Regions from separate parts of the Bacillus sp. BC08 genome, predicted to be linked through region 2. Evidence: predicted binding sites of a transcription regulator. Region 2 holds the regulator's gene; the other holds the start of a gene.
What was found. Region 2 encodes Rex, which represses fermentation and respiration genes when NADH is low (regulators of the CRP and FNR family bind a similar motif). Its sites were predicted from a motif close to TTGTGAAATATTTCACAA; they were not measured.
Positions count from the first base shown of each region.

Region 1: ACXVYO_RS09270 (lactate permease LctP family transporter) is a predicted target of Rex. The motif match lies at 3,205-3,222, and genes of this name have one in related genera.

Region 1 covers NZ_JBTGPA010000028.1:124,750-130,997, forward strand. Annotated here, with positions in the region: gene ACXVYO_RS09255 (peptide MFS transporter) at 324-1,709, shown strand; gene ACXVYO_RS09260 (acid-soluble spore protein H) at 1,751-1,930, opposite strand; gene ACXVYO_RS09265 (ArsR/SmtB family transcription factor) at 2,122-2,409, opposite strand; gene ACXVYO_RS09270 (lactate permease LctP family transporter) at 3,269-4,888, shown strand; gene aspA (aspartate ammonia-lyase) at 4,929-6,248, opposite strand, start outside.
Region 2 covers NZ_JBTGPA010000022.1:1,956-8,203, forward strand. Annotated here, with positions in the region: gene tsaD (tRNA (adenosine(37)-N6)-threonylcarbamoyltransferase complex transferase subunit TsaD) at 1-975, shown strand, start outside; gene ACXVYO_RS04800 (ABC-F family ATP-binding cassette domain-containing protein) at 1,396-3,330, opposite strand; gene ACXVYO_RS04805 (redox-sensing transcriptional repressor Rex) at 3,518-4,147, shown strand; gene ACXVYO_RS04810 (YdiK family protein) at 4,174-4,368, opposite strand; gene ACXVYO_RS04815 (CPBP family intramembrane glutamic endopeptidase) at 4,365-5,114, opposite strand; gene groES (co-chaperone GroES) at 5,516-5,800, shown strand; gene groL (chaperonin GroEL) at 5,839-6,248, shown strand, end outside.

The DNA of each region.
Region 1 (6,248 bases), on a different contig from region 2:
TCACATTATTTCATTTTGTATTTTTATTCCCAATATGTTATATTATAAAAGTAAATAAAATATATTTTCTCTATATCAGAATAAATATTTTAATCTAAATTTTCTGATTAATCACTATTTTATTTTCTTTTAGAATTCAATTATTACATTTGAAAACGCTTATCATCTCATTTTCAGGGCAAAATACAGTAACGGTCGAAGAAAAATAGAACCTTTTTAGAAATTTTCTTTCTATTTCCATATAATTCTATTGACTTCTAAATATTTTGTAAATTAAAATGATTACATAAATATCCGTTATACAGGATTAGGGGGAAACAAAAATGGATGCAGCTTTAAAATTAGACAAAGCTGGAGAGCAACAATCACCAAAAAAACATCCACCAGGGTTGTACTTGTTGTTCTTAACAGAAATGTGGGAAAGATTTAGTTATTATGGAATGCGTGGCCTTTTAGTTCTTTATTTAACAACTGCTGCTGTTAGTGGTGGGTTAGGATTTGATAAGGCAGTCGCAGTGCAATTATATGGTACTTTTACAGCGGCAGTATATTTCATGCCAATTATAGGCGGATGGCTAACGGATCACTATATCACAAGACGTCATGCCATTACTCTCGGCGGAATTATTATGGCAATCGGTAACTTTGTACTATTCTCAATGAATACAAAAACAGGACTATTCCTTGGATTAATACTATTAGTTATTGGTAATGGATTCTTCAAACCAAATATTTCCACACTGTTAGGTGAATTGTATGGTGAAAATGATTCACGTCGTGACAGTGCATTTACTATCTTCTATATGGGTATTAACGTAGGTGCTTTCTTTGCTCCACTTATTTGTGGATTTTTAGCAGAAGATTTCTTTAAAACAAGCGCTAATGGCGTTATTGTAATGGGATATAAATACGGATTCTTAGCAGCTTGTATCGGTATGATTATTGGACAAATTGTTTTCAACTTATTAGCTCCTCGTTACCTTGGTAAAGCAGGAACAACAGTTGTCGGTAAAAAGTCAAAAAATCAACCTGCAGTTGAAAAGAAACCTTTAACAAAACAAGAGAAAAATCGTACTTGGGCAATTGTAATTTTAACTTGTTTCGTAGTGTTCTTCTGGGCAGGATTTGAACAAGCTGGTAGTTCTCTAACACTTTATACAAATAAATTTGTTGATCGTACAATTTTCGGTTGGGAAGTTCCAACATCTTGGTTCCAATCAGTTAACCCAGCATTCATCGTACTACTTGCACCATTCGTATCTATGCTATGGTTAAAACTTTCTAAAACAAAACGCGGTGATTTAAAAGTACCAACAAAAATGGCATTAGGTATGATTTTACTAGGTATAGGTTACCTTGTTTTAACATTAGCAGTTCTAAAAACTGGAAGTAGTGAAGCAGATATAACTGTAAAAGCGAACTTATTATTCATCGTTATCACTTATCTCTTCCATACAATTGGTGAGTTATTCTTATCACCAATCGGTCTATCAATGGTAAGTGCAATCGCTCCTGTAAAATTAGCATCATTACTAATGGGGGTATGGTTAGCTGGTACGGGTATGGCTAACTGGTTAGCAGGTAAACTTGCTTCCTTTACACAATCATTAGGCTACCTTGAAGTATTTGCAAGTATCGGTATTATCGTTATCGTCTTAGGACTTGTACTCCTTCTCTTCTCTAAAAAAGTTGCGAGTATGATGGAATAACACTCGAAAAGACGCTTCTAAAATTAGAAGCGTCTTTTTTATCATTTCTCCTCTAAAGCCGTCACATTCACGTGAACGCTTTCTCCAGGATTAGATACATCATACACTTGAGCAACTCCACTCTGCTCGTCACAGCTCTCAATCCATACTGGGACGCCCTCATATGTAACGTCAATTCTACTTGAAGAAGATAAAATTTGTTTCACACGTTTTACATCCATACTACTATTCCTCCTTTTCCTTACTACACTCCTTTCTATCTTTTCTTTTCTCTTTAGAATATATTCCATATAGCAGCATGTTAATTGATAACCTTTTCTTCCTTACACGCTAACATTTTCTCTTCTATTACCTTTCTGACAAATAAAAAAAGACGTATATCCCACACGTCTTTTTCCATAATATTCAAATTTTAAGAAAATAATGTTTTTACAACTTCACTTACTTTATCATTATGAATTTGATAATACACTTCTAATCCTCGTCTTTCAAAGCGCACTACTTTATTTTGTTTTAATTTCGTTAAATGTTGCGAAACTGTTGATTGTGGAATTTCTAATACTTCCTGTAATTGTGTTACATTACAAGTTCCACGTTGCATTAGTTCCATTACTAGACGTAGACGCAACGGATGCGCTAACGCTCTTAACATTTGTACATCTTCTTCTGAAATACGACATTCGAATTGATTTTGGCTCATAAAGTTCCCCTCATTTTCGTTTTTATTTTCTTTTTATTTATTTATATATCTGTTCTTATATTTCCTGTTACGACATAACTTTATCAACCTATAAAGCTGAAAATTTTTTCCACCTTTATCAGTAAAGAATTCAGGAAAAATTCCTTGCTGATTTTGAATATTATACTATATGATATAACGAAAAAGCAAAACAACCGGCTCCAAATACTTTGCTTGCAAACGTTGTTTTATCAGGCTTTTTGTTATATTTTCACCTCTTTGCAACGTATAGTAATGATATTGTAAAATACCGTCTATAATTGATAACCTATCGTAACGTATTTGGGTTATATTTAACCTCTTTGTTATGCTAAAAGGAATTTTCAGTAAAAAGAGATACTGTAACATTAAAAATTAACTTATTTCTTTTTAAATTCGTATTCAATAGCTTGAACTGTGATGAACTACTTCCTATTAAATGCACAACTAGCAAATCTTAAGTATTACAACACCCTTTCATATTCGACACAAAGACGGCCTCTACTATAGAGCTATAGGATCAATAATATAGAAACAACTAAGGGAAAAGAATATGCAAATAATTTATCCTGCTATTAGTGGACAATATGAATCCTATTTCAAATTTTTGCGAATGCGGGATAAAGCTTTACTTTATAAAGCACACTCAAATAGGCTCGAGTGTGTTTTTTGTCTACTTTATGAACAAAGTATTTCTTTTAACACTATTATGGAATAATTATACTTTTTTACGTTGACAATAGTGTTGAAGGAGAATATACTAAGCATGTAAGTTGATTGTGAATAGTTTCACAAATAATGTGAATTTCTTCACATAAAATAGATAGGAGTTGTCATTATTATGAGTACTTGGACACAAATTTATGACCCATTAAACAATATTTGGTTATCTGCACTCATCGCAGCACTTCCAATTTTTTGCTTCATTATTTGTTTAGTGGGATTCAAAATGAAAGGTTACATGGCTGGTCTTTACAGTGTAATTGTTGCTATTATTCTTGCTATATTTGTTTATAAAATGCCTACAACTGCAGCAGTAGCATCTGCCGGATTTGGTGTTTTATCTGGATTTTATCCAATTTGTACTATCGTTATCGCAGCTATCTTCCTTTACAAATTAACTGTTAAAACAGAACAATTCAATGTTATTCGTGATAGTATTTCAAGTATTACAAATGATCAACGTTTACAAGTATTATTAATCGCTTATTCTTTCGGCGCTTTCTTAGAAGGCGCAGCTGGTTTCGGTGTTCCGGTTGCTATTACAGCTGCATTACTTGTAGGTATGGGCTTTAATCCATTAAAAGCAGCGGGTATTTGCTTAGTAGCTAATATCGCTGGTGGTGCTATGGGGGCTATGGGTATTCCAGTTACAGTACCTGCACAATTAACTGGAATAGATGCATTAACTGTCGGTCGTCAAGCAGTTTACATTTTGCCATTCATTAGCATTGTTTTACCGTTCTTACTTGTTTCAATGGTAGATGGATTTAAAGGCATTAAAGAGACTTGGCAAGGTATTCTTGTAAGTGGTGTTTCTTTCGCAATTACTCAGTTTGTTGTAACTTACTTCTTAGGCGCTGAACTTACTAATATTTTCGCAGCAGTCGTAAGTATGGTCGCTCTTGCATTATTCTTACGTGTTTGGCAACCAAAATCTTCTGCTAAAGAAGAAAAACAAGAAGAAAAAGAATCTCATACATTCAATCAAATTTTATATGCTTGGTCTCCATTCGTATTCTTAACTGCATTTGTAACAATCTTTAATTTAAAACCAATTAAAGCTTTATTTGCTCCGGATGGTCCATTAGCAAACTTAGTATTTAACATTCAATTCCCTGGTCTTCATAATCAAGTTATTAAAACTGCACCGATCACAAAAGCTGATACACCTTTCGCAGCGATTTTCAAACTAGATGTATTCTCTTCTACAACTACTGCGATTGTATTAGCAATTATCGTTTCACTTATCGTCTACCGTGTAAACGGCAAAATGATTAAAGAATTAATGATTGAAACAATAAAAGAATTAAAGGTTCCAGTATATACAATTTGTAGCGTTATCGCTTTAGCTTACGTAGAGAACTACTCTGGTATGTCATCTACACTTGGACTTGCATTCTCTTCTACTGGAAATGCATTCCCTATTCTTTCTCCAATCTTAGGATGGATTGGCGTATTCATTACTGGTTCAGTAGTATCTAGTGGTTCACTATTCGCACCACTTCAAGCAGTAACTGCCGATCAATTAAACATCGTACCATCTACACTTGTTGCATTAAACGTAGTTGGTGGCACAATAGCAAAAATGGTTTCACCACAATCCATAGCAGTTGCTTGTGCGGCAGTTGGACTAGTTGGTAAAGAATCTGCTCTATTTAAAACAGTGATGAAATATAGTTTAATCTTCTTAGCTATTATTAGCTTACTTCAATTAAATGCTGTATTTAATATCTTTTAAACAAAAAACACCGATCCAAATGGATCGGTGTTTTTTCACATTACATCTTCTTATTCTTTAGTAAAGAAGCTCCAGCAATTTCAGGATGCGTCATTTCGAATGGATCTAAAATAATATCCAATTCTTCTTCTGTCAGTACACCATGCTCTAAACATAGCTCCCTAACAGATTTTCCTGTTTCAATCGCTTCACGTGCAATGCGAGATGCTGCTTCATAACCAATATGAGGGTTAACTGCCGTAATAATTCCAACACTTTTCTCAACATATTGCTTTAGCAATTCTTCATTTGCTGTAATTCCTTTAATACAATATTCACGGAATACACGGAATCCGTTATTCATAATACTAATAGATTGAATTAAATTAAATACAAGCACAGGCTCCATTACGTTGAGCTCCAGTTGTCCTGCTTCTGACGCTAAGCAAATTGTATGATCATTACCAATTACTTGGAAAGCAACTTGATTAATTACTTCTGCCATAACAGGATTTACTTTACCCGGCATAATAGATGAACCTGGTTGACGAGCTGGTAATTGAATTTCCGCCAATCCAACACGTGGACCAGATGCCATAATACGAAGGTCATTCGCAATTTTAGACATATTCATCATACATACTTTTAATGCTGCAGATACTTCTGTGTATGCATCTGTATTTTGCGTTGCATCAACTAAATGCTCTGCACCAACAAGTGGGAATCCGCTAAATGTTCGTAAATGTTTAACCACTTGTTCAATGTAGGTAGGGTTTGCATTTAATCCCGTACCAACAGCCGTCGCCCCCATATTCACTTCATATAAATGTTGGCGAGACTGTTTAATTCTTTTTATATCGCGCGCAAGCACGCGGCTATACGCTTCAAATTCTTGACCAAGACGAATCGGCACAGCATCTTGTAAATGTGTACGGCCCATTTTAATGACGTGATCGAACTCTTTTGCTTTTGCACGAAAAGCGGCATGAAGTTCTTCCATTGTAATAAGAAGTTCTTCTAACATCATAAGAGTTGCAATATGAATTCCTGTTGGAAACGCATCATTTGTTGATTGAGCCATGTTCACATGCGTGTTTGGACTAATTTTCGCATACTCACCTTTTTCATATCCCATACGTTCTAACGCTCGATTAGCGATTACTTCATTTGTATTCATATTAATAGAAGTTCCAGCACCGCCTTGAATCGGATCCACGATAAATTGATCATGGAATTTTCCATCAACAATTTCTTGCGCTGCCTCTGCAATTTCATGTCCAATATCTTTAGCTAAGTAACCAGTATCCATATTTGCAAGTGCCGCCGCTTTTTTCACAATTGCCATTGCCGTAATGAGTGACGGATGAATGCGATATCCTGT
Region 2 (6,248 bases):
GATGAAACAGCAGTAGCAGTTGTTAAAAATGGAACGGAAATTATTGCGAATGTCGTTGCATCACAAATTGAAAGTCATAAACGTTTTGGCGGAGTTGTACCCGAGATTGCATCCCGTCATCATGTAGAAGAAATTACAGTTGTGTTAGAAGAAGCTTTAAAAGAAGCAAATATTACATTTGATGATATTGATGCAATTGCTGTAACAGAAGGACCTGGTTTAGTAGGAGCGCTTTTAATAGGGGTAAATGCAGCGAAAGCAGTAGCTTTTGCGCATGATATTCCTCTAGTTGGTGTTCATCATATCGCTGGTCATATTTATGCGAATCGTTTAGTAAAAGAAGTTCAATTTCCACTACTATCACTTGTTGTATCTGGTGGGCATACAGAGCTTGTTTATATGAAAGAACATGGTTCATTCGAAGTGATTGGTGAAACAAGAGATGATGCAGCTGGAGAGGCGTATGATAAAGTAGCTCGTACGTTATCTATGCCATATCCAGGTGGTCCTCATATTGATCGCCTTGCACATGAAGGAGAACCAACAATCGATTTGCCTCGTGCATGGCTAGAACCTGATTCGTATGATTTCAGTTTTAGTGGATTGAAATCAGCAGTTATCAACACTGTGCATAACGCAAAACAACGCGGGATAGAAATTGCACCGGAAGATTTAGCAGCAAGTTTCCAAGAGAGTGTAATAGATGTGCTTGTAACGAAAGCATCCCGTGCAGCAGAAGCGTATAACGTAAAGCAACTACTTCTAGCTGGTGGAGTAGCTGCTAATAAAGGACTTCGTGCACGTTTAGAAGATGAATTTGCAAAAAAAGAAAATATTGAGCTACTTATTCCTCCGCTATCTTTATGCACAGATAATGCAGCAATGATTGCGGCGGCAGGTACAATTGCATATGAACAAGGAAAACGTGCTACATTAGCTTTAAATGCAAATCCAGGATTAGATATTGAAGCATAGTTATACACAAAATTAACCACAGCTTGTGGATAAAACCCATGTTATCTGTTGATAATGTGGGTTTTACTGTGTATATAAAATGTTGATAACTTTTTTGTTGATTGTGGATAATGTGGAAAAGTTATTTTGGCGTTTATTTTACAAAGGTGGATATGTGTATAAACTTGTGGATAAATCAGATGAAGTCTGACCTTTACGTGTATTCTTTTTCGGGAAATAAATAACAAGAAGATATCTTTAAAAAACATTTTGAAATACGCTCTTATGATAGGAGTTATTAACAATGTCAAACTTTGTCGGTAAATCGATATGTCGTGTCGAATTGTTTATACAATATGACGTTCATCCTAACTAGAAGACAAAAAGGATGTCGCATAGTCAAAAATCCCGACTTATGAGACATCCTTCTTATTCATACTCTTATAAATGTAATGCTTCCCATTCTGCCATACATGCATCAAGTTGCTCTTGTAGTGTTTGCTTTTTCGTTGTAATTTCACTAGCTTTTTCATAATCTGCATATATTTCTGGTAAGCAAAGTTGATCTTCTAACGTAGCAATTTCTTCTTCCAATTCTACAATGTTTTGTTCTAGCTCCTCAATTTTTCGAGTGCGTTGACGTTCTAATTGTTTACGCTCTTTTTCTTCGAGATAATTTAATTTTTCTTGGGCTACAGTTTTTTGAGCAGGTGCTTGGCTTTCTTGCTGTTCTTGTTGTTCAAATGCTGCGCGTTCAATCATCTCATTTTTCTTTTCAACGTAGTAATCGTAGTCACCTAAATATTCCTGTGCACCTTCTGTTGATAACTCAACAACGGTCGTCGTTACACGATTAATAAAGTAGCGGTCATGTGAGACAAATAGAAGGGTGCCTGGATAATCAATTAAAGCATTCTCCAAAATCTCTTTACTATTTAAATCAAGATGGTTCGTAGGTTCATCAAGAATTAATAAATTCGATTTTTGCATCATAAGTTTTGCAAGAGCTAATCGAGCTTTTTGTCCACCACTAAGAGAAGATACTGGCTTTAGTACATCATCACCTGTGAATAAGAAGTTACCTAATATCGTGCGAATTTCTTTTTCAGGCTGCAATGGATATTCATCCCATAACTCATTTAAAACTCGCTTAGACGATGTTAAGTTAGCTTGTTCTTGATCATAATAACCAACCGAGACGTTGGATCCGAAAGAAACATCACCATGTAATAGTGGTAATTTATTTACAAGTGATTTTAATAATGTGGATTTCCCGATTCCATTTGGACCAACTAAAGCAACGCTATCCCCGCGAGTTAAGCGCATCGTTACATGTTCAATAATCGGATCCTCATCATAGCCGATAGTTGCATCCTTTACTTGTAAAACATCATTTCCACTTTGTTTTTCGATATCGAAGTGGAAGGAAGCTGACTTAGAATCACCTAATGGTCTTGTTAATAATTCCATTCGGTCTAATTGTTTACGACGGCTTTGGGCACGTTTAGTCGTAGATGCACGAGCTATATTTTTTTGCACAAAGTCCTCAAGCTTAGCAATTTCATCTTGTTGTTTTTCATAACGTTTCATTTCTTGCTCGTATAGTGCTGATTTTAAATCTAAATATTTACTGTAGTTACCAACAAATCGTCTGCTTTCTTTATTCGAAATTTCATATACTTGTGTAACGAGTTTGTCTAAGAAATAACGGTCATGGGAAACGATTAGTATTGCGCCGGGATAGCCTTGTAAATATTGTTCAAGCCATGTTAATGTTTCGATGTCTAAATGGTTTGTAGGCTCGTCCAAAATAAGTAGGTCTGGTTTCGTTAATAATAATTTACCGAGAGCTAATCGTGTCTTTTGTCCACCGCTTAATGTAGAAATCGTCGTCTGGTGCGTTTCAACTGGGAAGCCAAGACCACTTAAAATCGAGCGGATATCTGCTTCGTACTGATAGCCACCTTGATCTTTATAATCTAATTGTAATTGGTCATAATCAGCTAATAATCTTTCGTATGTAGCCTCGTTTGAAAAGTTTTCTTCTTTTCCCATCTCTTGCTCTAGCCTTCGAAGTTTTGTCTCCATTTGCTGTAAGTGTGTAAAGACGGTTAACATTTCATCCCAAATTGTTAAAGATGTTTCTAAACCGGTATTTTGAGCTAAGTATCCGATTGAGACATCTTTTGGTTTTATAATTTCGCCACCATCATGAGATAGCTCACCGGCTATTATTTTTAATAACGTAGATTTTCCGGCTCCATTTCGCCCGACTAATGCGATACGATCTTTCGTTTGAACTTCCAATTTTATGTTTGCAAGAATTGTTTCTGCACCGTATAATTTCGAAAGCGCGTTTACTTGTAATAAAATCAATGTTTTCACCTCAAATAATTTCTTAACTTTGCCATGTTTATATTTCTCAATCATACTAAAAATAGTGTATAGTTTAAAATAAAGAGAGAATACTTCTTCTCTTTATTATACAGGGAAATTCATGAGTGCTAAACTTCTGTATTTGATTCAAGTATATGAATAAAGATAGGAAGAGAGGAGAGGTTATATGGATCAGCAAAAAATTCCACAGGCCACTGCCAAACGATTGCCTCTATACTATCGATTTATCCAAAACTTATCTCTTTCTGGTAAGCAACGTGTTTCATCAGCCGAATTGAGCGAGGCGGTAAAAGTTGATTCCGCAACAATTCGAAGAGATTTCTCATATTTTGGAGCGTTAGGGAAAAAAGGTTATGGATATAACGTAAATTATTTATTATCATTTTTCCGTGAAACACTCGACCAAGATGATATAACACGTGTAGCACTTATTGGAGTAGGTAATTTAGGGACCGCTTTCTTACATTATAATTTCACGAAAAACAATAATACAAAAATTGAAATGGCGTTTGACGTTAGTGAAGAGAAAGTCGGAACAGAAATCGGGGGCATTCCTGTATATCATTTAGATGAATTAGAAGAACGTTTATCAACTGATATACAAGTGGCAATATTAACAGTACCCGCTACAGTAGCGCAACCTGTAGCAGATAGATTGGCAGAAACGAACGTGCATGGTATTTTAAATTTCACACCAGCACGCTTAAATGTGTCAGACAATATAAGGATTCATCATATTGATTTAGCGGTAGAGTTACAAACACTTGTTTACTTTTTGAAGAATTATCCACAATAAAACGCAGAGGAAGCGACCTCTGCGTTTTATTGTTGTTTTTTCTTTGTGAATTTAACTAAGATAAGGCGAAGTGCCAAATTAAAATCAATTGTTGCCATAACTGCAAATAGTATTGTCCACATATTCCAGATGGTATCTGTTACGTTCGTAATGGCGAAGCGTGTAAAGATACACCCTAGAAGGAAGTACAATGCAGCCATGAACAATGGTGAGTTTCTCATACTAAAAATCCTCCGATAAAGCCTTGCATTTTTTCAGCTTCTTTAATCATTTCTTGAATTTGTTCATTGCTCATTAAAACTTGAGCAACTGCAACTAATGTATTCATAGCAACATGAGCTGCGATAGGGACGATAATACGCTTCGTTTTTACATATAAAAAGGCGAATACGAGCCCCATAGAAGTGTATACCAATAAGTGAGTGAAATCAAAATGAATTGCTGCGAATACGAGAGAACTAATGATAGCAGCAATAAAGAAGTTAAACTTCTTATAAAGTGTACCAAATAAAATTTTTCTAAATACGATTTCTTCCAAGATAGGTCCTATTATAGAGATGACGATAAGGAACCAAGGTGTCGTTCTAGCGATATCCATAAGTCTCGCTGTATTTTCTGATCCAGGTTTAATTCCTAATAAACGCATTTCTATCATGCCGGCAATACTTTGCGAGAAAAATGCTAAAAAGAAGCCGATAAAAATCCAACCAATCGTAGCTGGAATAGAAGAACGCGTTGTATCTAAACGTCTGTCGCGAATATCTGTTCTAAGTAACCAAAGTACGATACATAATGCAATAAAGAAGCTAATGATTGCCCAGTGTCCAGTTATGAGTTGGAACTTCTCTTCTCTAGTAAAGCCCCTGTTATCATAAAGTCCAGTTTTCAGGAGAAGTGGTAATCCAGCAATGGATGATAACTGCATTAAAATGTATGTAACGATAACCCACCAATATTGTTTTTTCAAATGGTTTAACCATCCTTTCTAACTCTAGTGTATGAGATAAGGTAGGATAACATGTAAATATGCTACCTACGATATAAACCTCGCGTAAATTATGTTTTTTTCGTAAATCCGTATTTGAAATTATAATAGAAGACAGGAGAAAGTTGTGTGTATAGCGAAAACAACTTAGGGTGTCCTTTCATATTGTAACATACGAGTAGTGGAAACAACGATTCATATAGTAAAGGTAGAAGAAGAGAGACTCTATATAGAAAAGTGTATAGCTTAATTTGCGAAAAAATTATGATTTTTTTACTTGCAAAAGAAATTGAGATTATTTATTATTATAAGTGTGTTAGCACTCGGGTGACTTGAGTGCTAATAAAGAAAATTTACATAACAAAATGAGGAGGTTGTTGTTCATGCTAAAACCATTAGGTGATCGCGTTGTAATTGAGCTTGTTCAAGCAGAAGAAAAAACAGCAAGTGGTATTGTATTACCAGACACTGCAAAAGAAAAACCACAAGAGGGTAAAGTTATTGCAGTAGGTACTGGTCGAGTGCTTGAAAATGGTGAGCGTGTTGCTTTAGAGGTAGCAGCAGGTGATCTTATCATCTTCTCAAAATATGCAGGTACTGAAGTAAAATACGAAGGTACTGACTACTTGATTTTACGTGAAAGTGACATTTTAGCAGTTATCGGTTAATTATATAAATCTTAAAAAATTCAAGGGGGTCAATTATTATGGCAAAAGATATTAAATTTAGTGAAGAAGCACGTCGTTCGATGCTTCGCGGTGTCGACACTCTTGCAAACGCAGTAAAAGTAACGCTTGGACCAAAAGGTCGTAACGTTGTACTTGAGAAAAAATTCGGTTCACCACTTATTACAAATGACGGTGTAACAATCGCAAAAGAAATCGAATTAGAAGATGCATTCGAAAACATGGGTGCGAAATTAGTAGCAGAAGTTGCTAGCAAAACAAATGATGTAGCTGGTGATGGAACAACAACTGCAACTGTATTAGCACAAGCTATGATTCGTGAAGGTCTTAAAAACGTAACAGCTGGTGCGAACCCAATGGGTCTTCGTAAAGGTATCGAAAAAGCTGTTACTGCTGCAATTGCAGAATTAAAAGAGATTTCTAAACCAAT